Regions from separate parts of the Streptomyces sp. NBC_00386 genome, predicted to be linked through region 3. Evidence: riboswitches for the same ligand, from Rfam matches in the RefSeq annotation. Region 3 holds a riboswitch; each other region holds the start of a gene.
The links. A riboswitch is a leader RNA that binds a small molecule or an ion and turns the genes downstream of it on or off. The one in region 3 is predicted to bind cyclic di-AMP.
Positions count from the first base shown of each region.

Region 1: linked by a shared signal. The riboswitch ahead of OG780_RS11265 (M23 family metallopeptidase) and the one ahead of OG780_RS22290 (M23 family metallopeptidase) in region 3 are both predicted to bind cyclic di-AMP.
Region 2: linked by a shared signal. The riboswitch ahead of OG780_RS17975 (transglycosylase SLT domain-containing protein) and the one ahead of OG780_RS22290 (M23 family metallopeptidase) in region 3 are both predicted to bind cyclic di-AMP.

Region 1 is NZ_CP107950.1:2,596,255-2,606,075, reverse strand. It holds gene OG780_RS11275 (M16 family metallopeptidase) at 1-691, shown strand, start outside; gene OG780_RS11270 (M16 family metallopeptidase) at 688-2,076, shown strand; cyclic di-AMP (ydaO/yuaA leader) riboswitch at 2,292-2,451, shown strand; gene OG780_RS11265 (M23 family metallopeptidase) at 2,464-3,231, shown strand; gene OG780_RS11260 (GntR family transcriptional regulator) at 3,428-4,120, shown strand; gene OG780_RS11255 (HPr family phosphocarrier protein) at 4,348-4,629, opposite strand; gene OG780_RS11250 (bifunctional acetate--CoA ligase family protein/GNAT family N-acetyltransferase) at 4,805-7,633, shown strand; gene OG780_RS11245 (DUF5998 family protein) at 7,848-8,435, shown strand; gene OG780_RS11240 (alkaline phosphatase family protein) at 8,435-9,622, shown strand; gene OG780_RS11235 (thymidine kinase) at 9,665-9,821, shown strand, end outside.
Region 2 is NZ_CP107950.1:4,110,362-4,120,182, forward strand. It holds gene OG780_RS17960 (hypothetical protein) at 273-866, shown strand; gene OG780_RS17965 (polyprenyl synthetase family protein) at 1,018-2,028, opposite strand; partial or broken gene OG780_RS17970 (CocE/NonD family hydrolase) at 2,374-4,348, shown strand; cyclic di-AMP (ydaO/yuaA leader) riboswitch at 4,790-4,950, shown strand; gene OG780_RS17975 (transglycosylase SLT domain-containing protein) at 4,955-5,716, shown strand; gene OG780_RS17980 (HAD family hydrolase) at 5,915-6,724, opposite strand; gene fahA (fumarylacetoacetase) at 7,339-8,568, shown strand; gene recQ (DNA helicase RecQ) at 8,818-9,821, opposite strand, start outside.
Region 3 is NZ_CP107950.1:5,046,325-5,056,145, forward strand. It holds gene OG780_RS22250 (FG-GAP repeat domain-containing protein) at 1-461, shown strand, start outside; gene OG780_RS22255 (amino acid permease) at 520-2,055, shown strand; tRNA gene OG780_RS22260 (tRNA-Lys) at 2,178-2,250, shown strand; gene OG780_RS22265 (GTP cyclohydrolase II) at 2,309-2,971, opposite strand; gene OG780_RS22270 (MarR family winged helix-turn-helix transcriptional regulator) at 3,094-3,603, opposite strand; gene OG780_RS22275 (dihydrofolate reductase family protein) at 3,686-4,828, shown strand; tRNA gene OG780_RS22280 (tRNA-Met) at 4,924-4,997, shown strand; gene OG780_RS22285 (PP2C family protein-serine/threonine phosphatase) at 5,335-6,471, shown strand; cyclic di-AMP (ydaO/yuaA leader) riboswitch at 6,776-6,932, shown strand; gene OG780_RS22290 (M23 family metallopeptidase) at 6,944-7,978, shown strand; gene OG780_RS22295 (aldo/keto reductase) at 8,111-9,055, shown strand; gene OG780_RS22300 (PrsW family intramembrane metalloprotease) at 9,153-9,821, opposite strand, start outside.

The sequences.
Region 1 (9,821 bases), 2.5 Mb from region 3:
CTTCGGCTCCATCCCCGGGCACGACGGCAAGCCCGCCCCACGGGACGGCTCGCTTCCCGACGTCATCGGCGAGCAGGTGCGCGAGGTCGTCGAGGAGGACGTACCGGCGCGCGCCCTGATGGCCGCCTACCGGCTCCCGGAGGACGGCACGCGCGCGTGCGACGCGGCCGACCTGGCGCTCACCGTCCTCGGCGGCGGCGAGTCCTCCCGGCTCTACAACCGGCTCGTACGCCGTGACCGCACCGCCGTCGCGGCCGGGTTCGGCCTGCTGCGGCTCGCCGGAGCGCCCTCCCTGGGGTGGCTGGACGTGAAGACGTCCGGCGACGTCGAGGTCCCGGTCATCGAGGCCGCCGTCGACGAGGAGCTCGCCCGGTTCGCCGAGGAGGGCCCCACGGCCGGTGAGATGGAGCGCGCCCAGGCCCAGTTGGAGCGCGAATGGCTCGACCGGCTCGGCACCGTGGCGGGCCGCGCCGACGAACTGTGCCGGTACGCCGTCCTGTTCGGGGACCCGCAGCTCGCCCTGACCGCCGTGCAGCGCGTCCTCGACGTCACGGCGGAGGAGGTCCGGGAGGCCGCCAAGGCCCGCCTGCGCCCCGACAACCGCGCGGTGCTCGTCTACGAGCCGACCACCGCCGAAGCAGCCGACGCGGCTGACTCCGCCGACGAGACCGACGAGGAGGCGGCGAAGTGACCGAGCTCGCCACCATGGACTTCCACCCGCAGCCCCAGGCCGGCCAGCCGAAGCCGTGGGCGTTTCCCGCCCCCGAGCGGGGCACCCTGGACAACGGTCTGACCGTGCTGCGCTGCCATCGCCCCGGCCAGCAGGTCGTGGCCGTCGAGGTGAACCTCGACGCGCCGCTGGACGCCGAGCCGGCGGGCCTGGACGGCATCGCCACGATCATGGCGCGCGCCTTCTCCGAGGGCACCGACAAGCACTCGGCCGAGGACTTCGCCGCCGAACTGGAGCGCTGCGGCGCCACGCTCGACGCGCACGCCGACCACCCCGGTGTGCGCCTGTCCCTCGAAGTGCCCGTCTCGCGCCTGGCCAAGGCCCTCGGCCTGCTCGCCGACGCCCTGCGGGCCCCCGCGTTCGCGGACAGCGAGGTCGAGCGGCTGGTGACCAACCGGCTGGACGAGATCCCGCACGAGACGGCCAATCCCGCCCGCCGTGCCGCCAAAGAGCTCTCCAAGGAGCTGTTCCCGGCGAGCGCGCGCATGGCGCGCCCGCGGCAGGGCACCGAGGAGACCGTCCAGAACATCGACTCGTCGGCCGTTCGCGCGTTCTACGAGAGGCACGTGCGCCCCGTCACGGCCACTGCCGTCGTCGTCGGTGACCTGACCGATGTCGATCTCGACGAACTGCTCGCCGACACGCTCGGCTCCTGGACCGGCTCGGCCGCCCAGCCGCGCCCCGTGCCGCCGGTGAGCGCCGACGACACCGGCCGCGTGATCATCGTCGACCGCCCCGGCGCCGTCCAGACGCAGCTGCTCATCGGCCGGGTCGGCGCCGACCGGCACGACCGCGTGTGGCCCGCGCAGGTCCTCGGCACCTACTGCCTCGGCGGCACCCTCACCTCGCGCCTGGACCGCGTCCTGCGCGAGGAGAAGGGCTACACCTACGGCGTGCGGGCGTTCGGACAGGTCCTGCGCTCCGCGCCGGACGGCACGGGAGCCGCGATGCTCGCCATCAGCGGCTCGGTCGACACCCCCAACACCGGTCCTGCGCTCGACGACCTGTGGACGGTGCTGCGCACCCTCGCGGCCGAGGGTCTGACCGACGCGGAGCGCGACGTCGCCGTGCAGAACCTGGTGGGTGTCGCGCCCCTCAAGTTCGAGACGGCCGCGGCGGTCGCGAGCACGCTCGCGGACCAGGTCGAGCAGCACCTGCCGGACGACTATCAGGCGACGCTCTACCGGCAACTGGCCGCCACCGGCACCGTGGAGGCCACCGCGGCGGCCGTGAGCGCCTTCCCGACGGACCGTCTGGTGACCGTCCTGGTGGGCGACGCGGCGCAGATCGCGGAGCCGGTCAGGGCCCTCGGAATCGGTGAAGTCACCGTGGTGGCCGCCGAGTAGAACCCGTGCGACGCGGGAGGGCCCTGACGGCTGAAGAGCCGTCAGGGCCCTCCCTTTTCCGGAAGCCGTTCCCAAGATGTCCGTATTCGTATGACGGTCACCCTTCTGCCCTGTGGGATACGTTACAAAAATCGTGATCCGTTTGTTGTTCGAAAGTTGCCCCGCTTAGCGTCAGTGCGGCTGTTCGTCACGCAGTGCGCCGCGCCCGCGGCACCGGACAGTCATCGCCGAGTCCCCCATGACGCGAGTCAGGGGAGCCGGGGACCCACACGTAGTCCCTGGGGTGAATCGGACGCCCTCTCCGGAGGGGGCCCGTAGGAGACCTTCCTGCTCCGAACCCGTCAGCTAACCCGGTAGGCGAGAGGGAAGGAAAGGATCAGCCCCTACATGGCGTTCACCTGTGGCACCGGCAAGCACCGTCGTACGAGCCGCGTGCACAGCACGACCACCACGACCGCCGTCGGGGTCGCGGCGCTCACCACCACCGGTGTCATCGGAACCCTGGCCGCCCCCGCGTTCGCCGCGGAAACCTCCGTCGAGCAGACCGGGCTGACCCAGACCGTCACCCTCAACGACACGGTCGCCGACCAGATCGACGCCCAGGCCTTCGCGCAGCTGCGCGCCGCCGACGAGGCCGCCGCGCGCAAGCAGGCCGAGCAGACCGCGCGCAAGCAGGCCGCGGAGCAGGCCCAGGAGCTGCGCGAGACCAAGGAGCGCGCCGCCCGCGAGGCCGAGCGCAAGCGTCTGAACACGTTCGTCATGCCGATCACCGGTTCGTACGTCTCCACCGGCTACCAGGCCAGCAGCAGCCTCTGGTCCTCCGGCAGCCACACCGGAGTCGACTTCCACGCCGCGTCCGGCACCTCGGTCCACGCCGTCGGCTCCGGCACGGTCGTCACGGCCGGCTGGGGCGGCGCCTACGGCAATCAAGTCGTGATCAAGATGCACGACGGCACGTACACCATGTACGGCCACCTCTCGTCCATCGGTGTGTCCGTGGGGCAGACGGTCACTCCGGGGCAGCAGATCGCTCTCTCGGGGGACACCGGCAACACCACCGGTCCCCACCTTCACTTCGAGGCCCGTACGACCGCCGAGTACGGATCGGACATGGACCCGGTCGCGTACCTGCGCTCGCACGGCGTCAACGTCTGACGACCGCTTCGCGGCTTCTTCGCCGCTTTCGATGCCCCGGCTCACCGAGCCGGGGCATCGTCGTTTCCAGATGCCGTCTGTCCAAAAAATATCCATGGATTCAGGCCTGCCATCGGAAATTCAGGCTTCCTGCAATAGAGTCACTGAACAAGCGTCAATCGACGGCGTTTCACGGGGATTAAAGCGGAGGTCGGTCATGCGTATTCCGGCGCACTCGGTGTGCACGGCGATCCGTGACGACATCGTCGCGGGTGTCTACGAGCGCGGCGGCCGCCTCACCGAGGAACTGCTCGCACGCCGATACGGCGTCTCTCGCGTCCCCGTGCGCGAGGCCCTGCGCACGCTGGAGGCCGAGGGGTTCGTGGTCACCCGCCGGCACGCGGGCGCGTGTGTCGCGGAGCCCTCCGAGCTGGAGGCCGCGGACCTCCTGGAGATGCGCATGCTGCTGGAACCGCTGGGTGCCGCGAGGGCCGCGCAGCGGCGCACGGAGGCCCACCTGAAGGTGCTGCGGGGTCTGGTCAGGCTGGGGCAGGAGCGCTCCAGGCGAGGCCACAGCGAGGATCTGCGCTCGTTGGGCGGCTGGTTCCACGAGACGCTCGCGCAGGCGTCCGGCAGCCCCGCGCTCACCTCGACGCTCGCCCAGCTGCGCCACAAGATCGCCTGGATGTACTCGGTGGAGGCGCCGGCCGACCCCGCGGAATCCTGGGCGGAGCACGGCGGCATCGTGGACGCGGTCGCCCGCGGGGACAGTGAGCGGGCCCGCGCGATCACGGCCCTGCACACCGAGCGCGCCACGGCCGCGCACCGGCTCCGATTTCCCGGCGGCGACCGGCCGGACCGTGTGAGAAGTTCGCAACATCCCGTAAACATGACGGGCCCGCGTCATTAACACGGGCGCCGTATACAAAGAGGGATATTCGGCAGGGGCTCATTTCTGATGCCCTTTTATGCGTGTGTCCGGAATTTCGGCGCACGCCATTCCCGCGGCCATGGCGCGAGGTCGTACGTGGCATGTGGGGAATTTCCGAGCGAGGGTACGGAAAAACGGCCGAGCCGCGCCACCCGGCGAAGGGGAGCGCGGCTCGGCCGTGTGAGTCCACGTGCCTCGTGGGCGGCTCAGACGGTCTCGGGGAGTTCGTCGAGCCCCTCGGCGACCAGCTTCGCCAGACGGTCGAGAGCGGCATCCGCGCCCTCGGAGTCCGACGTGAGGACGATCTCCTCGCCGCCCTGGGCGCCCAGGCCGAGGACCGCGAGCATGGAGGCCGCGTTGACGGGGTTCCCGTCGGCCTTGGCGATCGTCACGGGGATGCCGGAAGCCGTGGCGGCCCGGACGAAGATGGAGGCGGGGCGGGCATGGAGGCCCTCGGTCCAGCCGACGTTGACGCGGCGCTCAGCCATGTGATGCTGCCCTTCGGGTGTTCAAGGTTGTCTAGACCATTCTTTCATATCGCGAGGCGTGCCCGAACGGTCCCGGACCTCACCCGCCGCGGTGTCGGCCGAGGACCCGCTCCGACGCCCGTCACCCTCAGACTGCCTCGCGCCGTTGTCGTACGCGAGCCGTACTCTGGGGCCCATGCAGACCTCGGCGGACCGGCACGAGTACCCAGCCCACTGGGAGGCCGACGTGGTGCTGCGCGACGGCGGCACCGCACGCATCAGGCCCATCACCGTCGACGACGCCGAACGCCTGGTCAGCTTCTACGAGCAGGTGTCGGACGAGTCGAAGTACTACCGCTTCTTCGCGCCCTATCCGCGGCTGTCCGCCAAGGACGTCCACCGCTTCACCCACCACGACTTCGTGGACCGCGTGGGCCTCGCGGCCACGGTGGGCGGCGAGTTCATCGCCACCGTGCGCTACGACCGGATCAACGCGGACGGCATGCCCGCCTCCGCGCCCGCCGACGAGGCCGAGGTCGCCTTCCTCGTGCAGGACGCCCACCAGGGCCGCGGTGTCGCCTCCGCGATGCTCGAGCACATCGCCGCGGTGGCCCGCGAGCGCGACATCCGCCGCTTCGCCGCCGAGGTGCTGCCCGCCAACAACAAGATGATCAAGGTGTTCACGGACGCCGGATACACCCAGAAGCGCAGCTTCGAGGACGGTGTCGTACGCCTGGAGTTCGACCTCGAACCCACCGACCGGTCCCTGGCCGTGCAGCGCGCGCGGGAACAGCGCGCCGAGGCCCGCTCCGTGCAGCGGCTGCTCGCCCCCGGCTCCGTCGCCGTCATCGGCGCCGGGCGCACACCCGGCGGGGTCGGTCGCAGTGTCCTCGACAACCTCCGGGAAGCCGGGTTCACCGGACGCCTGTACGCCGTGAACACGGCCCTCCAGGAGAAGGAACTCGACGGAGTCCCGGCCCACCGCTCCATCAGGGACATCACCGAACCCGTCGACCTCGCCGTCGTCGCCGTGCCCGCCGAACACGTCCCCGAGGTCGTGACGGAATGCGGCGAACACGGTGTGCAGGGACTGGTGGTGGTCTCCGCCGGCTACGCCGAGAGCGGTCCCGAGGGACGCGAGCGCCAGCGCGAACTCGTGCGGCACGCGCGCACGTACGGGATGCGCATCATCGGGCCCAACGCCTTCGGTGTCATCAACACATCGCCCGACGTGCGCCTGAACGCCTCGCTCGCCCCCCAGATGCCCCGCCCCGGACGCATCGGCCTGTTCGCGCAGTCCGGAGCCATCGGCATCGCCCTGCTGTCCCGGCTGCACCGGCGCGGCGGAGGCGTCACGGGTGTGACCGGCGTGTCGACCTTCGTCTCCTCCGGGAACCGCGCGGACGTCTCCGGCAACGACGTACTGCAGTACTGGTACGACGACCCGGACACCGACGTCGCCCTGATGTACCTCGAATCCATCGGCAACCCGCGCAAGTTCACCCGGCTCGCGCGGCGGACGGCGGCCGCGAAGCCGCTGGTCGTGGTCCAGGGGGCGCGGCACGGCGGGGCCGCTCCCCAGGGGCACGCCGTACGGGCCACACGACTGCCGCACGCCACCGTGTCCGCGCTGCTGCGCCAGGCCGGAGTGATCCGGGTGGACACGATCACCGAACTCGTCGACGCGGGCCTGCTGCTGGCCCGCCAGCCGCTTCCCCGGGGACCCCGCGTGGCGATCCTCGGGAACTCCGAGTCCCTGGGGCTGCTGACGTACGACGCGTGTCTCGCCGAGGGACTCAGGCCACTGCCACCCCGGGACCTGACCACGGCGGCCTCCGCGGAGGACTTCCACCGGGCACTGTCCCAGGCGCTCGCCGACGACGGCTGCGACGCCGTCATCGTGACGGCCATACCGACGGTGGGGGAGACCTCGGCCGCCGACGCGGCACTCGCCGAGGCGCTCCGCTCCTCCGCCCTGGAGGCTCCGGCGAAACCCGTGCTCGTGGTGCACGTCGAACTGGGCGGACTCGCCGAAGCCCTGTCCGCCGCCGCGAGTACCGCCCCGCAGGCCCCCGCGACGGCACCCGGTGCGACGGCCGGCGCCCGCTTCCACCCCTCGGACCGGTCGCCCGCCGCGGTCCGTGCCGACCCCGCGCCGGACTCCCGGCTCATCCCCGCCTACCCCGCCGCCGAACGTGCCGTCCGCGCCCTCGCCGAGGCCGTCAAGTACGCCCAGTGGCGCACGGACGCCGGCGAGCCCGGCAAGGTGCCCGAGTACGAGGACATCGACGAGAAAGGCGCCGCCCGGCTGATCGACGACCTCCTCGCGCGCGGGGAGGGTCTGACCCTGGGAGGCGAGCAGACGGCGGTGCTGCTCGGGTTGTACGGCATCGACGTGCACAGTGCCCTGCCCGCCCCCACTCCGGACGACGCGGTGGCGGCCGCGCACGCCATCGGCTACCCCGTGGCCCTCAAGACCACCGCCCCGCACCTGCGGCACCGCGCGGACCTCGGCGGCGTACGCCTGGACGTGGCGGACGAGGAACAGTTGCGCCGGGCTTACGCGGAGCTGACCGAGCTGTTCGGGCCACCCACGGTGCTGCGCCCGGTCGTGCAGGCGATGGCGCCGCGCGGTGTCGACACGGTCGTCCGCGCGGTGATCGACCCGGCGGCCGGGGCGGTCCTCTCCTTCGGGCTCTCCGGAGCCGCCTCCGAACTGCTCGGGGACACCGCCCACCGGCTGATCCCGGTCACCGACCGGGACGCGGCCTCGCTGGTCCGGTCGATCAGGACGGCACCGCTCCTGTTCGGCTGGCGGGGCTCCGCGCCGGTCGACACGGCGGCCCTCGAAGAGCTGATGCTGCGCATCTCCCGGCTGGTCGACGACCACCCGGAGGTCGTCGCGGTCTCGCTGGAGCCGGTGGTGGTCGCCCCGGCCGGCCTGAGCGTCCTCAGCGCCACGGTACGGCTGGCCCGCGCCCCGCTCCGGGACGACCTCGGCCCCCGGACGCTGCCCGTCGTCTGAGCAGTCCGATCCGCCTGAGTCGTCCGGGCCAAGCGGGCCGTTCGAGTCGTGCGGGGCGCCGGAAGGGGGCGGCACTGTGACGGCGGGCACCCCGCCCGGACGCCTGCCGTGCCCGCGTCGCACCGGTCACCCTGCGCGATTCGGTCTGATCCGTCCACGACGGACCCGAGCGAGCGGTGCCTCGCAGTCAGTGGGCCCCCGTAGGATGGACGGCATGGCCAAGACCAGTACGACGACCCAGGGGCTGCGAGCGGCGATCGAGCGCAGCGGCTACTACCCGGCCCTCGTGGCCGAGGCGGTGGAGGCCGCGATCGGCGGCGAGACCATCCGGTCGTACCTGGTCCACCAGGAGACGACGTTCGACGCGAACGAGGTGCGGCGGCACGTCACCGTGCTGGTCCTCACCGGCAACCGTTTCATCGTGAGCCACACGGACGAGCAGAACGCGGACACCACCTCCCCGACCCCTTACGCCACGACCTCGACGGAATCGGTCAAGCTCGGCCGGATCTCCTCGGTCGTCGTCAGCCGCGTCGTCGCGAACCCGGAGTCGTACACGCCCGGCACCCTGCCCCGTGAAGTGGTCCTGACCATCGGCTGGGGCGCCGTCTCCCGCATCGACCTGGAGCCGGCCGCCTGCGGTGACCCCAACTGCGAGGCCGATCACGGCTACACCGGCAACTCGACGGCGGACGACCTGAGCCTGCGGGTCAGTGAGGCGGGCGACGGTCCGGAGACCGTCCGCCAGGCCCTCGTCTTCGCGCAGTCCCTCTCCGAAGCGACCGCGGACGTCGCCCGCTGATGGCCCTGCCCACCTGGGATCACCCGGAACCGCTCGCCGTCGACTCCGCGCCCGTCCCCGAGTACGGCGCCGGTTCACTGGCCGATCTGCTCCCCACGCTCGCCGCCGGCATGTCCGTGCCCGGCGCGGCCGCCGCCATACCCGAGCTGACCGCGGCCGACCGGAACTGCGTGTTCCTGATCGACGGTCTCGGCTGGGAGCAGCTCCGGGCCCACCCGGACGAGGCCCCCTTCATGACCTCGCTGCTGGCGTCCTCGCGCGGCGGTACGGGACGTCCGATCACCGCCGGCTACCCGGCCACCACCGCGACCTCCCTCGCCTCCGTGGGCACCGGCCTGCCCCCGGGCGCCCACGGCCTGCCCGGCTACACCGTGCGCAACCCCGCCACCGGCCAGCTGATGAACCAGCTCCGCTGGAACCCGTGGACCGAGCCGCGCGCCTGGCAGCCCCATCCCACGATCTTCCAGCTGGCCGACGCGGCCGGGGTGCACACCGCCCAGGTCTCCTCGCCGACCTTCCAGAACACTCCGCTGACGAAGGTCGCGCTGAGCGGCGGGACGTTCCACGGCCGGCTGTCCGGCGAGGAGCGCATGGACTTCGCCGCCGAGCAACTGGCCGCCGGTGACCGCTCGTTGGTCTACACGTACTACGCGGAGGTGGACGGCAAGGGCCACCGCTTCGGCGTCGACTCCGACCCCTGGCGCGGCCAGCTCATGTACGTCGACCGGCTGGTCCAGCGCCTCGCGGAGCAGTTGCCGCCGCGCACGGCGCTGTATGTCACCGCCGACCACGGCATGATCGACATTCCGTTCGACGAACAGCACCGCATCGACTTCGACGAGGACTGGGAGCTGCGCGCCGGTGTCGCCCTGCTGGGCGGAGAGGGCCGCGCCCGTCATGTGTACGCGGTCCCGGGCGCCGAGGCGGACGTGCTGACCTGCTGGCGCGAAGTGCTGGGCGAGCAGTTCTGGGTCGCCTCCCGTGACGAGGCGATCGACGCGGGCTGGTTCGGCCCACGGGTCGACGAGCGGGTCTACGCCCGGCTGGGTGACGTCATCGCCGCCGCCCGGGACGATGTCCTGATCACCGCGTCCGAACGGGAGCCGAAGGAGTCGGTGATGGTCGGCAACCACGGCTCGATGACCCCGGCCGAGCAACTGGTGCCCCTCCTCCAAGTACGCTCCTGACGCCGTCCCCCTTCCCCGTTGCCGAAAGGTGCTCAACTCCCCATGCCCGAGCTGGTGTTCTTCTCTGGAACGATGGACTGCGGGAAGTCCACGCTGGCTCTCCAGATCGAGCACAACCGCTCGGCGCGGGGCCTGCAGGGCATGATCTTCACGCGTGACGACCGCGCGGGCGAGGGCAAGCTCTCCTCGCGCCTCGGGC
Region 2 (9,821 bases), 940 kb from region 3:
CGTGACAGGGCGGTGCCTACCCCCGACCCGTAGGGGTTGCTCGTGGGGGTCGTACGTGGGGTCGCACGTGGGGTAGCTCGTGGGGAACCCGGCCTGTCGCACCCGCCCGGATTCCCGACGGGGAGGCCGCCCTCGACGGACACTTCGCCGTATTACCCAAAAGATATTAAATGTGGCGACAATTCGAGCAAAGAGCGGCTCGAATCCGTACGTACAGGTGGCAGCGATCGGAGCACCCAGTACTCCAGGGACCACAGGATCGAGGGATTGCCATGATCGCCATCAGGTACGCCGCGGGATACGCCGCCACGGGCACCGCCGTCCTGGCGCTCACGCTCGCCGGATGCGGAGGGGGCGGCGGCGGAAGCAGCGGCAGCAGCAAGAGCGGGACCAGCCCCTCGCAGAGCAGCGGCGGCACGACGCAGAGCGGCACCACGGGATCGGCGACGTCCATGCTGACCACGGCCAAGGTCGCGAAACTGGGCACGGTCGTCACCGACGACAAGGGGTACGTCCTGTACCGCTTCGACGCGGACTCGGCGAACCCGACCAAGGTCACCTGCTACGACACCTGCGCCACGGTCTGGCCGGCGGCCACGGCCCACGGCGGGGTGACCACGAAGGGCATCGACAAGAGCCTGGTCTCCACGGTGAAACGCGCCGACGGCAGCACCCAGGTCACCCTCGCCGGCTGGCCCCTCTACCGGTACGCCAAGGACGACGAGCCGAAGGAGGCCTACGGCCAGGGAGTGGACGGAACGTGGTTCGCGGTGACGCCGGGCGGAGCGAAGATCACCACACCCGCCTCGACGTCGTCGACACCGACACCGGCCACGACGAGCACGGGAGGCGGTGGAGGTTACTGACAGCCGCCCCGGCACGGGCCGGCCCCAGCCTGGCCGGTACGGGGCCGGTCCCAGCCCGGCGGGTACGGACCGGTTCCAACCGGCCCGCGACCGCTGACACGCGAGCCGGCGTCCCAGTCAGCCCGCGACCGGTGACACCGGAACCGGCGTCTCAGCCCGCCCGGTGCACCACGGCGTCCACCAGCTCGACCAGCGCGGCCTTCGAGTCGCACTCACGCAGCGGGGCCAGCGCGGCGCGCGCCTCCTCCGCGTAGCGCACGGTGTCCCGGCGCGCCTGCTCCAGCGCGGGGTGCTCCCGCAGCCGGGCCAGCGCCTCCGCGTGCCGCGCGTCGTCCGTCAGGTCCGAGTCGAGCAGCTCGCACAGCGCGATGTCCTCGGCGAGCCCCAGCCGCTCCGCGCGCTCACGCAGCCGCAGCACCGGCAGCGTGGCGATGCCCTCGCGCAGATCCGTCCCCGGCGTCTTGCCGGACTCGTGCGAGTCGGACGCGATGTCGAGGACGTCGTCCGCGAGCTGGAAAGCGACGCCCAGCCGCTCGCCGTACTGCGTGAGCACGTCCACGACCGTCTCGTCGGCGCCCGACATCATCGCGCCGAACCGGCACGCGACCGCGACCAGCGACCCGGTCTTGCCGCCGAGCACGTCGAGGTAGTGGTCGACCGGATCGCGGCCGTCGCGCGGCCCCGCGGTCTCCAGGATCTGCCCGGTCACCAGCCGTTCGAACGCCTCGGCCTGGATCCGGACGGCCTCGGGCCCGAGGTCCGCCAGGATGTACGAGGCGCGGGCGAAGAGGAAGTCACCCGTGAGGACGGCCAGCGAGTTGCCCCAGCGCACGTTGGCGCTGTCCACCCCGCGCCGGACCTCGGCCTCGTCCATCACGTCGTCGTGGTACAGCGTGGCGAGGTGGGTCAGCTCGACGACCACGGCCGAGGGCACGACACCCGGCGCGTAGGGGTCGCCGAACTGCGCGGCGAGCATCACGAGCAGCGGCCTGAACCGCTTGCCGCCGGCCCGCACGAGGTGCTGGGCGGCTTCCGTGATGAACGGGACCTCGCTCTTGGTGGCTTCGAGCAAACCCTCCTCGACAGCCGTCAATCCGGCCTGGACATCGGCTTCGAGAGCCTGGTCCCGCACGCTCAGCCCGAACGGCCCGACGACGGTCACGAGAGGTTCTCCTGTCTGCTGACGATCACATGGCGAACTCGGTCGATCATTTGGTCGATGACACGGTTTGTCGATGTGTCGCTGCCATCACTCAAGTCAGCGTATCCGGTCACGTTTCGATCACCACGAGCGCCCACCGTCCCCCGGTCCACTTCGCTCCGCCAGGTGGTGGGTGCGAGTACACCCGGAAGGCACACGGGAAGCACCTGCGTGCCCCAACGGCGGGTACCCCGGCTCACGGGCACCACCCCACCACCGACTGTATGTTCATGATCAGATGATGTGAACCGACTTGCGATGACTTCCGATGAAATGACCGGCATTACGTCCTCTGGGGTGACGCTCATGCACATCCGTACGTCCTTCCCTTACGAGACCACTCACGAGGACGTCCTCATCCCTCTCTCGGACGGCACCCGTCTGTACGCCCGGATCTGACGGCCGCCGGCCGAGGAGCCCGTACCCGCGCTCCTGGAGCACCTCCCGTACCGCCTGACCGACTGGAGCCCCGCGCGACCAGCAGTGCCATCCCTGGTACGCCGGGCACGGCTACGCCTCCGTCCGCGTGGACGTGCCCGGCCACGGCAATTCGGAGGGGATGCCGGGGGACGAACACACGGGGAACGAGCCGGACGACGGGGTGGAGGTGGCCTCCTGACCGGCGGCCCAGTCCTGGTGCACCGGCCGGGTCGGCATGTTCGGGATCGCTTGGGGCGGCTTCGACTCCCTCCGGATCGCGGCCCGCGCGCCCGAGCCGCTCAAGGTGATCGTCACGGTCTGCTCGACCGACGACCTCTATGACAACGACGTGCACCATGCGGGAGGTTCCGTCCTCACCCTCGACACGCACGCCCGGTCGGCCCGACTGCTCGCCTTCGCCGCCCGCCCGCCGGACCCCGCGCACGTGGGCGAGGGCATGTGGCGGAGCAGGTGGGAGAAACGGCTGGGGGCGATCGGCCCCGCCGCGCACACCTGGCCGGCGCACCGGACCAGGGACGCGTACTGGCGCCACGGCAGCCTCCGCGAGGAGTACGGGGCCATCCGCGCCGCGGTCCTCGCGGTCGGCGTCCGGCACGACCCGCACCGCGACACCGTGCTGCGTCCGGTGCGGAACCTGCCGCCGGATCGCGTACGAGGTCTCATCGGCCCCTGGTCCCGCCAGTACCCGGACCGGGGCCTGCCCCCTGGACCGGCCATCGGCTTCCTCCAGGAGACGCTGCGCCGGTGGGACCACTGACTCAGGGACGAGGAGACGGACGCGCTCTCCGTCCCCCCTTCTGCGCTCGTACGTGATGGACGCGCACCCTCCGGCGACGGTGTACGCGCGGATCCCCGGCCGCCGGGTGGGTGACCCGGCCTGGCCCTCACCCTCGGTGACCCCGGTCGTGTACGCGCTCCAGGACGCCCCGCTGCCGGTCCGGTCCCCGCAGCACACGGGGGTCGACGCGGGCCGGCTGTTCCCTTCCGGCGACGACGCCGGCCTGCCGCCGGACCAACGGGAGGAGGACACCCGCTCGGCCTGCTTCGAGTTCGAGGCGCCGGAGGAGACCTGGGTCCTGGGCCGCCCCCGGGTCAATCTGCGGCTGACGTCCGCGTCACCCAGGAGCCAGGTGATCGCCCGGCTGTGCGACGTCGCCCCGGACGGAGCGTCCACGCTCGCCACCCGGGGCGCCCTGAACCTCTCGGCGCGCCGGGGCCCCGACCGGGCGGTTCCCCGGGAACCGGGCACCACGGAGAACGTGGTGTTCGACCTGAACGCCATCGGCCACGCGTTCCCGGTGGGCCACCGGATCCGGCTGGGCCTCTCCTCCGCGTACCGGCCTGGATCTGGCCCCAGCCGGGCTCGGAGGCGGGCTTCACCCTGGAGCCGATCGGCAGCGTCCTGGAACTCCCGTTACGGGCAACGGAGTCGGACGCCTCGGTCGCCTTCGAGGAACCGGAGCAGTTCGCACCCCTCGGCGCGACCGTCTCGGGCACCCTGGACGAGCCCCGCCCCCGGCGTCTGGCCCTGCGCGACGTGGCCGCGGAGACCTGGCGCCTCGAGGTGGACCCGGGGCGCGGCGGCACCCGCGTGTACCCCGACGGCCTCGAATGCACGGAGGAGGCCCGGGAGACGTACACGATCGACACCTCGGACCCGCTGTCCGCCCGCGCACAGCCGGCCGACTGGGCCCACCGGCACGGGAGTTCACTCCCCCGGACCGCTACGCATCCACACGCGCCCCAGGCCCGGGCCTGCGCCACCCGCTCACGGCGCGGGCCCTGGCATATCGCCGCGCGCCGGACGGCGACAGGACACTCTCGTGCCGAACACCGGTGAGGCGAGGCGCACTTCACCGCGCACCGGCCCGGGTTCGGACCGCGTCCGGGCGGCGCTCCCGCCGCCGGGCGGCCGCGCTCCTCGATGTGTCCCGCGCCACAATTCCCGCCGCGCCAGGGGCCGCTCAGCACCCCGCGAAGGGCTCAACGGCGGCTTCCACCGCAAGCGCAATGCCCGAATTACCCTTCATGCCGCCTTGATGCTCTTTGGTCTCGTGAGTTGGGTCACCGGCGAGCCGGACCCCCGCCGCACACCCTCTCCGGCCCAACCCGTTTGCCAAAGGCAAGTTGAGGATCCAATTCCGGCGCAATCGGACTTTTTACCCACGCATTAACCAGGAGAAAGCGATCTTCGCAGTCAAATCTCATCTTGTTTCGGACATGTGCTCTCGCATACGTTCTGGTCGACCCCGGGCGGATCGCCGAATCCTGCCGCCGCCCGGCAACCCATCGACCCACGCACGGCAGGAGCGGGGGAACCACAGGTAAGCCGCCGATCCGGGCACACCGGACCGGCTTGGGGTGAAGCCGCGCCCACAGCGCGGCCGGGCATCTCCCGCCCGAACCCGACAGCTCACCTCGCAGGCGTCGGAGAGGACATTTCGTCATGCCCGTACGTGCCAAGCACCGCCGCAAGAAGACCAACGTCATCACCCGGGGCATGATCGCCGCCGGAACGGGCGGCATCGCCCTCGCCCTCCCGCTCGTGAGCGCCACCGGCGCCAGCGCCGCCACCCCGGCGCAGGCCCCGCAGGCCGCCCACACCGCGGTGGTCCCCAACGTGCAGCTCGTCACCTACAAGGTGGTCGCCGGCGACACGCTCTCCAAGGTGGCGCAGAAGTACCCCAAGAGCGGCGGCTGGAAGAAGCTGTACGCGGCGAACCGCGCGGTCATCGGTGACAACCCCGCCCACCTCCGTCCGGGCCTGAAGCTGACCGTGGGCACGAAGACGCTGAAGTCGACGACCGTCCGCACCACGGCGAACGCGACCACCGCCGTCGCCAAGTCCAAGGCGACCACCGTCACCCAGGCCTCCGCCAAGACGTACTCCAACAACCTCGACGGCTGGATCAAGGAATCCCTGGACGTCATGGCCAAGGCGGGCATCCCGGGCAGCTACGACGGCATCCACCGCAACGTGATACGCGAGTCCTCCGGCAACCCCAACGCCATCAACAACTGGGACTCCAACGCCGCCGCGGGCATCCCCTCCAAGGGCCTGCTCCAGGTGATCGACCCCACGTTCCAGGCGTACCACGTCGCCGGCACGTCGTCGAACATCTACGACCCGGTCGCCAACATCACCGCGGCCTGCAACTACGCGGCCGACAAGTACGGCTCCATCGACAACGTCAACGGCGCCTACTGATCCCACCCCGCACCCCGTCTTCATCCGCACCCGCCGACGGCGCCTTCCCGGCCCGTCGGCGGGTGCGTTGCGGTCGCGTCGGCGGGTGGGTTGCGGTCGCGTCAGCCGGTGTGCGTCCGTGGGCGCGGCGGCGGGTCCGCTCCGAATGTGTCGGCGGGTGTGCGTTCGTGGGTGCGCCGGGCGGGCGTGTCGGCGCCGCTAGAAGCCGAAGAGGCGCTCCAGCACGACCGCGATCCCGTCGTCCTCGTTCGACAGGGTGATTTCGTCGGCCACCGCCTTCAGTTCCGGATGAGCGTTGGCCATCGCCACACCTCGGGCCGCCCAGTCGAACATCGGGATGTCATTGGGCATGTCACCGAAGGCGAGCGTCGCGTCCGGGGTGAGCCCGAGGTGCGCCGCGGCGAGAGCCAGGCCCGTCGCCTTGGTCACCCCGCATGGCTGGAGTTCGACGGTGCCGGGACCGGACATGGTGACCGTCGCCAGCGAACCGACCACTCCCCGTGCCGCCGACGCCAACTCGTCGTCGGACAAAGAGGGGTGACGGAGCAACACCTTGCTGATCGGCTCCGCCCAGAGGTCGTCCCGGCGCGGCACCCGCACCGCCGGCAGAGTCGGATGCGGCATGACATAGCCCGGCTCGATGAGCGTCAGCCCGTCCACGCCGTCCTGGTCGACCGCCGCGTACAGCAGCCCGACCTCCGCCTCGATCTTGCCGAGCGCCGTCTCCGCCAGTTCCCTGTCCAGGGTCACCGACCACAGCATGCGGTCCGCGCCGGCGTCGTACAGCTGCGCCCCCTGCCCGCACACCGCCAGTCCCTCGCCGCCGAGTTCGTCGAGAAGCGGTCGCACACGCGGTGCGGGTCGGCCCGTGACCACGAGATGACGGGCACCCGCCCGGGTCACCTTCGCCAACGCGGCGCGTGACCGGTCGGAGAGTGTGTCGTCGCCGCGCAGCAGCGTTCCGTCCAGGTCAGTGGCGATGAGTGAATATGCAGTCGGAGCGGCCATGATCCGAAGAATACGGATCGAACGACTCATCGGCCCGGCCTGAACCGGACGACGTCCGGTATCCCGTCAGCAACGCCGTTCACCGCACGGTGGTAAGCGCGTTGCGACCGCTTCGGATCACCCACGCTCCACTTCCGTCCACACCGACTTTCCCGCACACGACCGACCACAACTCCCCAACACCCCCTGGACAAAGGCCAGCTCACCGAAAGACCACCTCGACCGCCGTACCGCACCACGTCGGCCATCGGGGCCGGACATCGACAAGTCCGTTCGCGGAGAAGCCCGTTGGGCCGGGCAGAGGCGAACTCCTCCCCCCTTGGGGGGGGCACGCCACGGAACCGTACAAGACAGCCGCGGGCAGTCTCGGGCAGCCGTGAGCAGGTCCGTGAAGCGCGGCCACGGAACCGAGAAGCGGCACCCGTCACCCGGGTCCGGCGCACCCGCCGCCCACGGACCTCCGGCTCCGCGCGGAACCAATACGGACATTGCAAACCCTTTAGGCCCTGCCGCAGCGGGGACAGTCCCCCGTAACGTGTGCCCCGACCACATTGAAACGCGTGGAACGCATGGATCACATGGCGAGTACGAATCCGAAAGCGAGGCACCTACCGATGCCCCCCTTCGATGTCCCCGAGGGCGACCCCTTCGGCCCGCACAACCTGCCGTACGGCGTGTTCTCCCTGACCGACCCGGCCGGCGATCCCGAGCGGCGCGTCGGCGTACGGCTCGGCGACCACGTGCTCGACGCGGGCGCGGCGGCCCGCACCCTCGGCTCCCCTTACGCCGGGCTGCTCGCGCAGCCGACCCTCGACCCGCTGCTCGCCGCGGGCCGCACCGCCTGGTCCGATGTCCGGCGCGCGCTGACGGCCTGGGTGACCGTCCCGGCCCACCGGGAGACCCTCGCTTCCCATTTCCACCCGCTCACCGACGTGACGCTGCACCTCCCCTTCACCGTCGCGGACTACGTCGACTTCTACGCCTCCGAGAACCACGCCCGGAACGTCGGCCAGATCTTCCGTCCCGATGCCGCCGACTCCCTCACGCCGAACTGGAAGCACCTGCCGATCGGCTATCACGGCCGCTCCGGCACGGTCGTGGTGTCCGGCACGGATGTCGTCCGCCCGTCGGGCCAGCGCAAGGCCCCCGCGGACGCCGCCCCGGTCTTCGGCCCCTCGGTCCGCCTGGACATCGAGGCGGAGGTCGGCTTCGTGGTCGGCACCCCCTCGGAACAGGGCCGTCCGGTGCCCCTGGGCGACTACCGCGACCACGTCTTCGGTCTCTGCCTGCTCAACGACTGGTCGGCGCGCGACGTCCAGGCCTGGGAGTACGTCCCGCTCGGACCCTTCCTCGGCAAGTCCTTCGCCACGTCCGTGTCGGCGTGGATCACCCCGCTGGACGCCCTCGACGACGCCCTGGTGGCCCCGCCCGTCCGCACGCACCCCCTCCTCCCCTATCTCGACGACGCCTCCGAGGAGCCGGGCGGCTACGACCTCCGGATCTCCGTGGCCATCAACGGCCACGTCGTCTCGGAACCCCCCTTCTCCACCATGTACTGGACGGCCGCCCAGCAACTGGCCCACATGACGGTCAACGGCGCCTCCCTGCGCACCGGTGATCTCTACGGTTCCGGAACCGTCAGCGGCCCCTCGGAGGGCGAGCGCGGCTCGCTGCTCGAACTCACCTGGAACGGGCGCGAGGCCCTCGAACTCCCCGACGGCAAGCGCACGTTCCTCGAGGACGGCGACGAGGTCACCATGACGGCCTGGGCCCCCGGTCCGGGCGGGACCCGGGTGGGCCTCGGCGAGGTCCGGGGCCGCATCACACCGGCCGTCTCCCTGTAGGACTCCCCGGGGCAGGCCCCCTCAGGAGGCTCCGGCAGAAGACTTCGGGGGACGCCTTCGGGGGATGCCTTCGGGATACCTCGGCCGAGGCTCCCGCGGAGGTCCCCCGGCGGGAACGAGTGTCCGTGTCACGGTGGCCAGGATCCTGGCCACCGTGCCCCGCGGAGCCTGGCTGGCCCGGCGGGGTCGGCGGGGTCGGCAGGGCCGGCGGGGCGTCGCCCCCGTTCCCGGTCGTCCGCCTCGGGCCGACTACATCCAGTCCTCTGGCTCCGGCTCCTGGTCCAGCTCGGGCCAGTCCGGGTCCGGTGCCGCAGCGGCCGCCGCAACCGGCGCCGTCTCGGGTCTGCCGCCGTCCCCCGGGGCAGCGGGCGTACCGTCGGCGAGCGAGGCGAGCACCCCGATGACACCCTCCCCGTAGGTCGCCAGCTTCTTCTCGCCCACCCCGCCGATACCGCCCAGCTCCTTCACAGAGGTGGGCCACACCGTGGCGATCTCCCGCAACGTGGCGTCATGGAAGATGACGTACGCCGGGACTCCCTGTTCGCGCGCCTGCTCCGCCCGCCAGGCGCGCAGCGCCTCGAACACGGGAACGAGCTCCGCGGGCAGTTCGGCCACCGCCGCCTTGGCCTTGCGCTCGCCCTTGGGTACCGACGACCGGGATGTGACCGGTTTCGGCGCCTCCTTGCGCAGCAGCACGTCGCGCTCGCGCCGCAGCACGGTCCCACTCTCGTCGGTCAGCACCAGCGTGCCGTACTCGCCCTCGACCGCGATCAGCCCCTGGGCCAGCAACTGCCGTACGACACCGCGCCATTCGGACTCCGCCAGCTCCTCACCGATACCGAAGACGGACAGCTGGTCGTGGTCGAACTGGATCACCTTGGCGGTCTTGCGCCCCAGCAGGATGTCGACGATCTGGCCCGCGCCGAACTTCTGGCCCCGCTCGCGCTGGAGGCGCACCACCGTGGACAGCAGCTTCTGCGCCGCGACCGTACCGTCCCAGGTCTCCGGAGGCGTCAGACAGGTGTCGCAGTTGCCGCAGTCCGGGGTGTCGGGGTCCTGGCCGAAGTAGGCCAGGAGCTGGGAGCGCCGGCACCGGACCGTCTCGCACAGGGCGAGCATCGAGTCCAGATGGGCGGTGGCCCGGCGTCTGAAGGCCGCGTCACCCTCCGAGCCCTGGATCATCTTGTTCAGCTGGACCACGTCCTGAAGGCCGTACGCCATCCACGCTGTGGAGGGCAGTCCGTCACGGCCGG
Region 3 (9,821 bases):
TCTCGCCCGGCGACCTGACCGGTGACCGGCGGCCGGATCTGCTCGCGCGGAAGGCCTCGACCGGCGACCTCTACCTGTTCGCCGCGAAGAGCGACGGAACGCTCGCCGCGGGCAGGAAGATCCGTACGGCGTGGACGGGCTACACGAAGATCGTCGGTGCCGGGGACCTGAACGGTGACGGGATCGGGGACGTGCTCGCGCGGGACAGGGCGGGAACGCTCTACCGCTACAACGGCACCGGGACAGGGCTGTTGAAGGACCGGGTGAAGGTGTTCTCCGCCTGGGGCGCGTCGTACAACGCGATCGTCGGGGTCGGCGACATCACCGGCGACGGCAAGAACGACCTGGTCGAGCGCGACACCTCGGGGAACGTCTACCGCAGCGCCGGCACGGGAACGGGCTCGTTCGGCTCCCGGGTGAAGATCGCCGGCGGCTGGCAGAGCTGCAAGGGCCTTTTCTAGCCAGTTTGCTCTCCCCCGCAGCGCATGTCATGCCCCCGGCGAGGGAATCGCTGGGGGCATGACAGATGACGCCAGAGCCACTGGGCTGTCGGACGAAGAGCGGCTGGCCCAGCTCGGCTACACACAGGTACTCGCCCGCCGCATGTCGGCGTTCTCCAACTACGCGGTGTCCTTCACGATCATCTCGGTCCTGTCGGGCTGCCTGACGCTGTATCTGTTCGGCATGAACACCGGCGGTCCCGCCGTGATCACCTGGGGCTGGGTCGCGGTCGGACTGATGACGCTGTTCGTCGGGCTCGCGATGGCCGAGATCTGTTCGGCCTATCCGACCTCCGCAGGGCTGTACTTCTGGGCGCACCGGCTCGCCCCGGAGCGCAGCGCCGCCGCCTGGGCGTGGTTCACCGGCTGGTTCAACGTCCTCGGCCAGGTCGCCGTGACCGCGGGCATCGACTTCGGCGCCGCGTCCTTCCTCGGCGCCTATCTGAACCTCCAGTTCGACTTCGAGGTGACGCCGGGCCGCACGGTCCTGCTGTTCGCCGGGATCCTGGTCCTGCACGGCCTCCTCAACACCTTCGGCGTGGGGATCGTCGCCCTCCTCAACAGCATCAGCGTGTGGTGGCATGTCATCGGCGTCGCCGTCATCGTCGGCGCGCTGACCTTCGTGCCGGACCACCACCAGTCGGCCGGCTTCGTGTTCACGAAGTTCGTGAACAACACGGGCTGGGGCAGCGGGGTCTACGTCGTCCTCGTCGGACTCCTCATGGCCCAGTACACGTTCACCGGGTACGACGCCTCCGCCCACATGACGGAGGAGACCCACGACGCCTCCACGGCCGGCCCGAAGGGCATCGTGCGGTCCATCTGGACCTCGTGGATCGCCGGGTTCGTCCTGCTGCTCGGCTTCACCTTCGCCATCCAGTCGTACGACAAGGAGCTGGGCTCGGCGACGGGCGCGCCCCCGGCGCAGATCCTGCTGGACGCGCTCGGCGCGACCTCCGGGAAGCTCCTGCTGCTCGTCGTGATCGGCGCGCAGCTGTTCTGCGGCATGGCGTCCGTGACCGCCAACAGCCGCATGATCTACGCCTTTTCGCGCGACGGAGCCCTGCCGTTCTCCTCGGTGTGGCACACGGTGCATCCGCGCACCCGGACCCCCGTGGCGGCGGTCTGGCTGGCCGCGCTGGGCGCTCTGGTGCTCGGCCTGCCGTACCTCATCAACTACGCGGCCTACGCCGCCGTGACGTCGATCGCGGTGATCGGCCTCTATGTCGCGTACGTCATCCCGACGCTGCTGCGGGTGCGCAAGGGGGACGCCTTCGAGCGCGGGCCCTGGCACCTGGGCCGCTGGTCCCGGCCCGTGGGGGTGATCGCGGTCGGCTGGGTGGCCGTCATCACGGTCCTGTTCATGCTGCCCCAGGTCTCCCCGATCACCTGGGAGACGTTCAACTACGCCCCGATCGCCGTCCTGGCCGTCCTCGGCTTCGCCGCGGCCTGGTGGCTGGCCTCGGCCCGTCACTGGTTCCTCAACCCCGAGCACCGGCGCACGATCGCCCGTGAGGCCGCCCGCAGGGGTGCACCCGAACCGGTCGATCCCTGACCTTGTGGGCCTTCGGCGTGGCCGGGGCACCGATACCCGATCGGAGTCCCGGCCACGTCCCGCTATGCTCGGGGATGCATCGGCGCGAGCCGGTGCGCCGTGTCGGTGTTTTCCCGGTGCGGGGACCCTTAGCTCAATTGGCAGAGCAGTGGACTTTTAATCCATTGGTTGTGGGTTCGAGTCCCACAGGGTCTACGGAAGAGCCCCCGGTTCAGAGCGATCTGAGCCGGGGGCTTGTTTCGTTCGAGGGCTGTCAGCCGGCCGTGAGTCCCGTGAGTCCCGTGAGTTCCGTGCGCTCCGTGAGTTCCTGCAGCGGCAGCGTGTGCTGGGTCTGGAGGACCTTGGCGCGCAGGTAGCGGACGTTGTGGGCGGTGGTGAAGACGCCCGTGGGGACACGGTGGGAGACCGTGATGCCGAGCTCGCGGAGCTGTTCGGCCTTGTCCGGGTTGTTGGAGAGCAGGTCCAGGGAGTCGATGCCGAGGGCCCGGAGCATCTGGGCGGCCGCTGTGTAGTCGCGGTCGTCCTCGGGCAGACCGAGGGCCGCGTTGGCGGCGTAGGTGTCCAGGCCCTGGTCCTGGAGGGCGTACGCGTCGAGCTTGTTGTAGAGGCCGATGCCGCGGCCCTCCTGGCGCAGGTACAGCAGGACGCCGCCGCGGTCCGCGATCTGCTCCACCGCCTCGCGCAGCTGGGGTCCGCAGTCGCAGCGGGCCGAGCCGAACACATCGCCGGTCAGGCACTCGGAGTGAAGTCGCACCAGCGGGTCCGGGCCGGGCTCGCCGAGGACGACGGCCAGGTGCTCCTTGCCGTCGTCGAGGCCGTGGAAGGTCACGAGCTGGGCGTCGACGGAGTAGCCGTCGCCGAAGCGCAGGGGTACGCGGACGCGGGTGCGCACGGTGGCGGTGGGGTGGTCGCGCATGGGGTCTCTCCGTCCGGCGGGTTCGTACGGGGTTGTGCTTCAGATTTGAAGCACAGCCACGGAACGAGACACTACATCTGCTTCAAACTTCAAGCAATGGGGGTTCACGCCCCCCGGGCGCCTCACGAGGAGCAGGAACGCCGCCGCCAGGGCAGATCCTCCCCGGGCGCCCCGGAATTCCCGCCCTGGATCGCCCGGGTGATGGTTCCGCAGATCTCGTCCAGCTGCCGCACCTGCTCGGGGGTCAGATGGTCGAAGATCGCCGTCCGCACCGTCTCGACGTGCCCCGGCGCGACCCGCTCCAGGAGGGCCATGCCCTCGTCGGTGAGGATGGCCATGTGCCCGCGCTTGTCGGTGGGGCAGCCCTCCCGGCGTACGGTGCCGTCCTTCTCCAGCCGGGTCACGGCGTACGTCAGACGGCTGCGGGTGATCTTCTGGGCCTCGGCGAGGTCGGTCATCCGCAGCCTCCGCTCCGGCGCCTCGGACAACTTGGCCAGGATGGAGTAGTAAAGGTGGGGCATCCCCGCCTCCGCCTGGAGCCGGCGGTCGATGGCGTCCTCCAGGAGGGAGCTCGCGGAGAGGTACGAGCGCCAGGCGTGCTGTTCGGCGGCGGTCAGCCAGCGGGTCGTCATGAGACCAGTCTAGGTATTGTTTAAAACTTGAACCACTGCGCTCGAAACTCACCGCGCGCGTGCGACCGGAGGAAGCGTCCCGATGCCCCGTCCCTACGTCCTGCTGTCCGCCGCCGTCTCCCTCGACGGCTTCCTGGACGACACCGGCCCCGAGCGGCTGCTGCTCTCGGGCCCGGCCGACTTCGACCGGGTCGACGAGGTGCGGGCGTCCAGCGACGCGATCCTGGTGGGCGCCGGCACCCTGCGCACGGACAATCCGCGGCTCCTGGTCAACTCCGCCGAACGGCGTGCGGCCCGTGTCGCCGGCGGCCGCCCCGAATACCCCCTGAAGGTCACCGTCAGCGGTTCCGGTGAGCTCGACCCGGGGGCCCAGTTCTGGCACACGGGCGGCGAGAAGATCGTCTACACGACGGACGAGGGCGCGCTGCGGGCGTCCGCCCTGCTGAAGGGAATCGTCGGCGTGGACGTCGTCCCGACCGGACCCGCACTCGACTGGCGTGTGCTCCTGGAACACCTTCACGACGTACGGGGGGTGCGCCGCCTCATGGTCGAAGGGGGCGGCAAGGTCCACACCCAGCTCGTGCGCGAGGAGCTCGCCGACGAGCTCCAGCTCGCCGTCGCCCCCCTCTTCGTCGGGCAGCCGGACGCGCCGCGGCTGTTCGGGACCGGGGAGTACCCCCTGGGCCGGATGCGGCTGGTGGAGACGCGGCCCGTCGGCGACGTCGTGCTCATCCGCTACGTCCCCACCGCGCCCGGCACCGGCCCGCTCGCCTCCGCCGCGGACCGGCGGTGGCTGGAGCTCGCCTGTGAGCTGGCGGAGCTGTGCCCGCCCTCGAAGACCGCGTTCAGCGTGGGCGCCGTCGTGGTCGCGGCCGACGGGACCGAGCTGGCCCGGGGCCACTCCCGCGAGGGCGGCGATCCCGTCGTGCACGCCGAGGAGGCCGCCCTCGCCAAGATCGACCCGGCCGATCCCCGGCTGGCCGCCGCCACCGTCTACAGCAGCCTGGAGCCGTGCGCCCACCGCGCCTCCCGGCCCGCGCCGTGCGCCCGGCTCATCCTGGACGCCGGTGTGCGACGGGTCGTCACCGCCTGGCGTGAGCCCGACACGTTCGTCAGGGACGCCGACGGGAACGGGCTCCTCGCCGCCGCGGGCGCCCAGGTCGCCGTCCTGCCCGAGTACGCGGACCGCGCCAAGGCCCCCAACCGGCATCTGGCGGCCGGGTAGAAGCCGGGGAGAAGCAGGGTGCCGACGCCGCTGGAGGGGTGCGTTTAAACGGGTGTGCTTCGGGTCCCGCGGATGGCGTACACTGGTTTCAACGACGCGGGGTGGAGCAGCTCGGTAGCTCGCTGGGCTCATAACCCAGAGGTCGCAGGTTCAAATCCTGTCCCCGCTACTCAAGGCCAAGGGCCGGAACTCGGATTTACGAGTTCCGGCCCTTGGTGTTTGCCTCCACAGCTTCCGCCGGCCGCTCCGGGCTCCTTTCCGGCTTTCTTCCGGCTTCCTCCGCCGCCTCTCGGCTGCTTTCGCCTTCTTCCGGCCGTGGTTCTCCGGCGCCGGTCCCGGTTCGCGCGGTTCTCCGGGCCGGCCCCGGTTCGCTCCGGCAGGCGGTGTCCTCCCCCGGTCGGGCCACACCGGTCGCCCGCCGCCCCCGTACCGGGTCTTCTGGACGGGTGGCGGGGCAGCCGGCAGGTGAGTGGCGGACCGGACAGCCCCGTGACCGGGCGGACCGGCTGTCCCGCGGTGTCCGCGGGTCCGGGAGCGTCCCGCCGCCCGGTCCGGCGGCGGGAGCGGAGCCGCGCGGGATCGTGTACGCACGCGCCTTCGTCCGGATCCTGCCCGTGCTGTTCGTCGCCGCCGGGGTCGTCTACGACTACCTCACCCCGTCGGAATTCACCGCGACCCCCCTGTTCGCGGCCGCGCCCCTGGTCGCCGCACCCCTCCATTCGCTGCGCGGAACCGTCCTCGCCGGTGTCCTCGCCGTCGGCGCCGTGCTCATCACCCACCTTGTCCTCGGCATCGTCCTTCAGGTCGACGCGGTCACCGAGGTGGTCACCGTGGCGATGGCCGCGGTCCTCGCCGTCCTCATCAACACAGTCGTCCGGCGCGGCGACGAACGGCTCGCCTCCGTCCGGGAGATCGCCGAGTTCGCACAGCGTGCCGTGCTGCCCGAGCCCGAGGCGCGGATCGCCGGACTGGAGGTCGCGGCCCGGTACGAGGCGGCGCAGGAGGACGCGTTCATCGGCGGTGACCTGTACGCCGTGCAGGACTCCCCGCACGGTGTACGGCTGGTCGTCGGGGACGTACGGGGGAAGGGGATGACCGCGGTGGCCACCGTGGCGACGGTGGTCGGGGCGTTCCGGGAGGCGGCCGAGCAGGAGGCGACCCTGGAGGGCGTCGCGGAGCGCCTGGAGCGGGCGCTGACGCGCGCGGGCACCCGGCGCGACAGCGTCGACGCGGCCGAGGGGTTCACGACCGCGGTCCTCGCCGAGATCCCGCACGGCGAGGACGTCGTACGCGTCGTCAACCGCGGCCACCCGCCGCCCCTGCTGCTGCGTCCCGACGGCACGCTCCTCACCCTCACCGCCGAGTCCTTCGCGCTGCCCCTCGGGATGAGCGAACTGGGAAGCCTGCCCGCCCCGACGGTGCGGGAGGGATTTCCGCGCGGGACGACGCTGCTGCTGCACACCGACGGACTGTCCGAGGCCCGCGACGCGCGGGGGGAGTTCTTCGATCCGGCCGCCTGGCTGGCCGGACGGGTCCTTCCCGGCCCCGACGCGCTGCTGACCGCCCTCTTCGAGGCGGCCCGCCTGCACACGGGCGGCGCGCTGACGGACGACATGGCGCTGCTCGCCGTCCGGCGCCCGTGACGGGTGCTCGCCGAGGGGAGCCGCGCGTTGTACGGGAGGTCTTTCACCCCCTGGGCGACGGCTTTTCCGGCCCCGGTCACGAGCTGTGACCGGACGGTGTCCCTCCGCGTAGCACCTGACTTACCGTCAGGGAAACCCGTGTCGACACCATGAGGTCAACTCGCCCGTTTTTCATCGCTCATGACCCCAAAGTCCTGGCCAAGAGCCGTTAATGATCAGTCGGAACAGCTTGGAATTCGGTGCCTGGGTCTATTAACGTTCGATAACGCAGCGCGGTCGTTACAGCCGTCACAAGAGGTGGCTCCGTGCGCACGCGCCGAATCCCGCAAGGGAACCGGGGAACCAACTCGTGGGGTGAATCGAGCGTATTCCGCCGTGGAAGCACGGTGGCCGTACGCGCGTAGGAGACCTTCCTGCTCCGAACCCGTCAGCTAACCCGGTAGGCGGCAAGGAAGGAAAGGAGTGCGCCCACGTGGCGTCCAACCGGCCCGCTCAGCCAACCTCGTTCACGCCGAACGAAACACACACCTTCGGCTACGGCAAGGACGAGGGACCCTGGGAGGAGTGGAATCCCACCGCGGATTCCGTCGCTCCCGTCCGCGGCCGGCACCGCACGGGCAAGCAGCGCGGCGGAGGACTCGCCCGCAGCTCCACGGTTCTCGGCGTCGGCGTCATAGCCGCCGTCGGTGCGGGTGGTATCGCCAGCGCCGCTCCGGGCAAGCCGCCCGTCTCGATCTCGCTGCCCGACCTGTCGTCGGTCACCGATTCGGCGAAGGCCCTGATCTCGGACGGCGGATCCAGCACTCCCAAGGGCTCCACGACCCCGCTCACCAACGCCGGTCTGACCACCGCCGACGCGGCCCAGGGCACCACCGACGCCGGTGAGGCGCTGCGCGACCGCATCATGCAGCAGGCCCAGTCGCAGCAGAACCAGGCCGACACCGCCACGCAGCAGGCCGCCCAGACGGCCGCCGCGAAGAAGGCCGTCGAGCTCGCCGCCAAGCAGCAGGACGAAGCCGAGGCCAAGGCCGACGCCGCGAAGGAGAAGGCGGAGGAGGCGGCCAAGGCGAAGGCCGAGCAGGAGCGCCTCGCCGAGCTCGCCAAGAGCTACTCGCTGCCGACGTCCTCGTACACGCTGACCTCGACCTTCGGCGAGGCCGGCTCCATGTGGTCCTCCGGCTACCACACCGGACTCGACTTCGCGGCGCCCACCGGCACGCTCATCAAGGCGATCCACAGCGGCACCATCACCGAGGCCGGCTGGGCCGGATCGTACGGCTACCGCACGATCCTCACCCTCGACGACGGTACGGAGCTCTGGTTCTGCCACCAGTCGTCCATCAGCGTCAGCGTGGGCCAGAAGGTCGCCACGGGTGATGTCATCGGGCGAGTGGGCGCGACGGGCAATGTCACCGGACCGCACCTGCACCTCGAAGTGCACCCCGGCGGCGCCGCCACCGGCATCGACCCGATGGCGTGGCTCCAGAGCAAGGGCCTCAACCCCTGATTTCCGATCTCCGGCAGCCCTGACGTCAACCCCCCCGACGTCAGGGCTGTCGGTCGTCCGGGCGCGGACGACGGCGCGCCGGGCCCGGTGATTGCGGAATACATCCGTCCGGGGCGGGTGTTGAGCCCGTACATGACTTCTCTTCGCAAGCTCGGTTCGTCCGACCTCGAGGTCTTCCCGCTCTCCCTCGGGGGCAACGTCTTCGGCTGGACGGCCGACGAGACCCGGTCCTTCGCCGTGCTCGACGCCTACGCGGCCGCCGGCGGCAACTTCCTCGACACGGCCGACTCCTACTCCGCCTGGATCGAGGGCAACGAGGGCGGCGAGTCCGAGACCATCATCGGCAAGTGGCTGAGGACCCGCGGCAACCGCGAGGACATCGTGGTCGCCACCAAGGTCAGCCAGCACCCCGCGTACCCGGGTCTGTCCGGTGCCAACATCAAGGCCGCGGCCGACGCGTCGCTGCGCCGCCTGGGCACCGACCACATCGACCTCTACTACACGCACTTCGACAAGCCGGACGTGCCGGTCGAAGAGATCATCGGCGCCCTCGACGAGCTGGTGACGGCCGGCAAGGTGCGGCACATAGCCGCTTCCAACATCTCTCCGGAGCGGCTGCGGGAGTCCCTGGAGTTCTCCGACCGCGAGGGCCTCGCGCGGTACGTCGCGCTCCAGCCGCACTACAACCTCGTCTCGCGCGACACCTACGAGGGCTCCCTGCTGGAGGTCGCCTCCCGGGCCGGTCTGGCCGCCGTCCCGTACTTCGCGCTCGCCTCCGGTTTCCTCACCGGCAAGTACCGCCCCGGCACGACGGTCGACTCGGCCCGGGCCGCGGGCGCGGCCAAGCACCTCGACACGGAACGCGGGCCGCTGGTCCTCGCCGCCCTCGACGAGATCGCCGCGGCCCACGGCGTCGCCGTCCCGACGGTCGCCCTCGCCTGGCTGGCCGCACAGCCGACGGTCGCCGCGCCCATCGCCTCCGCCCGCACCGTGGAGCAGCTCCCGGCCCTGCTGGGGGTCGCGGACCTGGTGCTGACGGACGAGGAACTGACGCGCTTGACGCAGGCGTCGGTGTAACGGCCGTAGCGCGGGCGCGCGGACCCCGGGTCCCCACCGGTCCGTGGCGCGGGTGTGGGGGAGCGGTGGTATCCACGCCGGTCCCGGGCGACAGGCCCTAGGAGCGGTACGGGTTGTACGCGGGATACGGGACCGGCGCGGATGCCTGTGCCGGCGGGCCGTAGGGCCGGGCCGGCGGGGCGATGTAGCCGTACCCGGGGGCCGGCCAGGGCGGCGGTGCGGGCAGCGGTGCCGTGGCGCGGGCCGCGTAGGCGAGGGCCGGACGGGCGATCTCCCGGCGGCGCCACAGCTCGTCGAGCAACTCGCGCTCCCGTACGACGAAGTCGGCGCCCGCACGACCCCGGCGCCCCCGGTGGCGCAGGAACGCCAGCGAGGTCGCGTACGCCTCGTACTCCGCCACCGAGCGTTCCGCGCTCTTCCCGAAGTGGTGGCCGGCCCACTCGCGCGCGAGCTGCCGCGCCCGCATCGAGCCGAGGACCCACGGCTCGGCCGCGCCCAGCCAGCCGGCGGCGGTGTACACGGGCAGTTCGGCGCGCACGGTCCGCAGCTCGCGCTGCCGGGTCCAGACGACCAGCCAGGTCAGCAGCCCGAACACGGGCACCATGAACGCCGCGTACACACCGAAGAACCCGAACCGGCCGAAACCCGCCGAGCCGTTCCAGATCGCGTGCATGCCCATCGCGAGCAGCAGTCCGGTGAGGGGCAGCAGCACCCTGCGCGCGTGCTGGCGTTCCGCGGACAGCGCCGCGACGCCGAAGCCGATGCC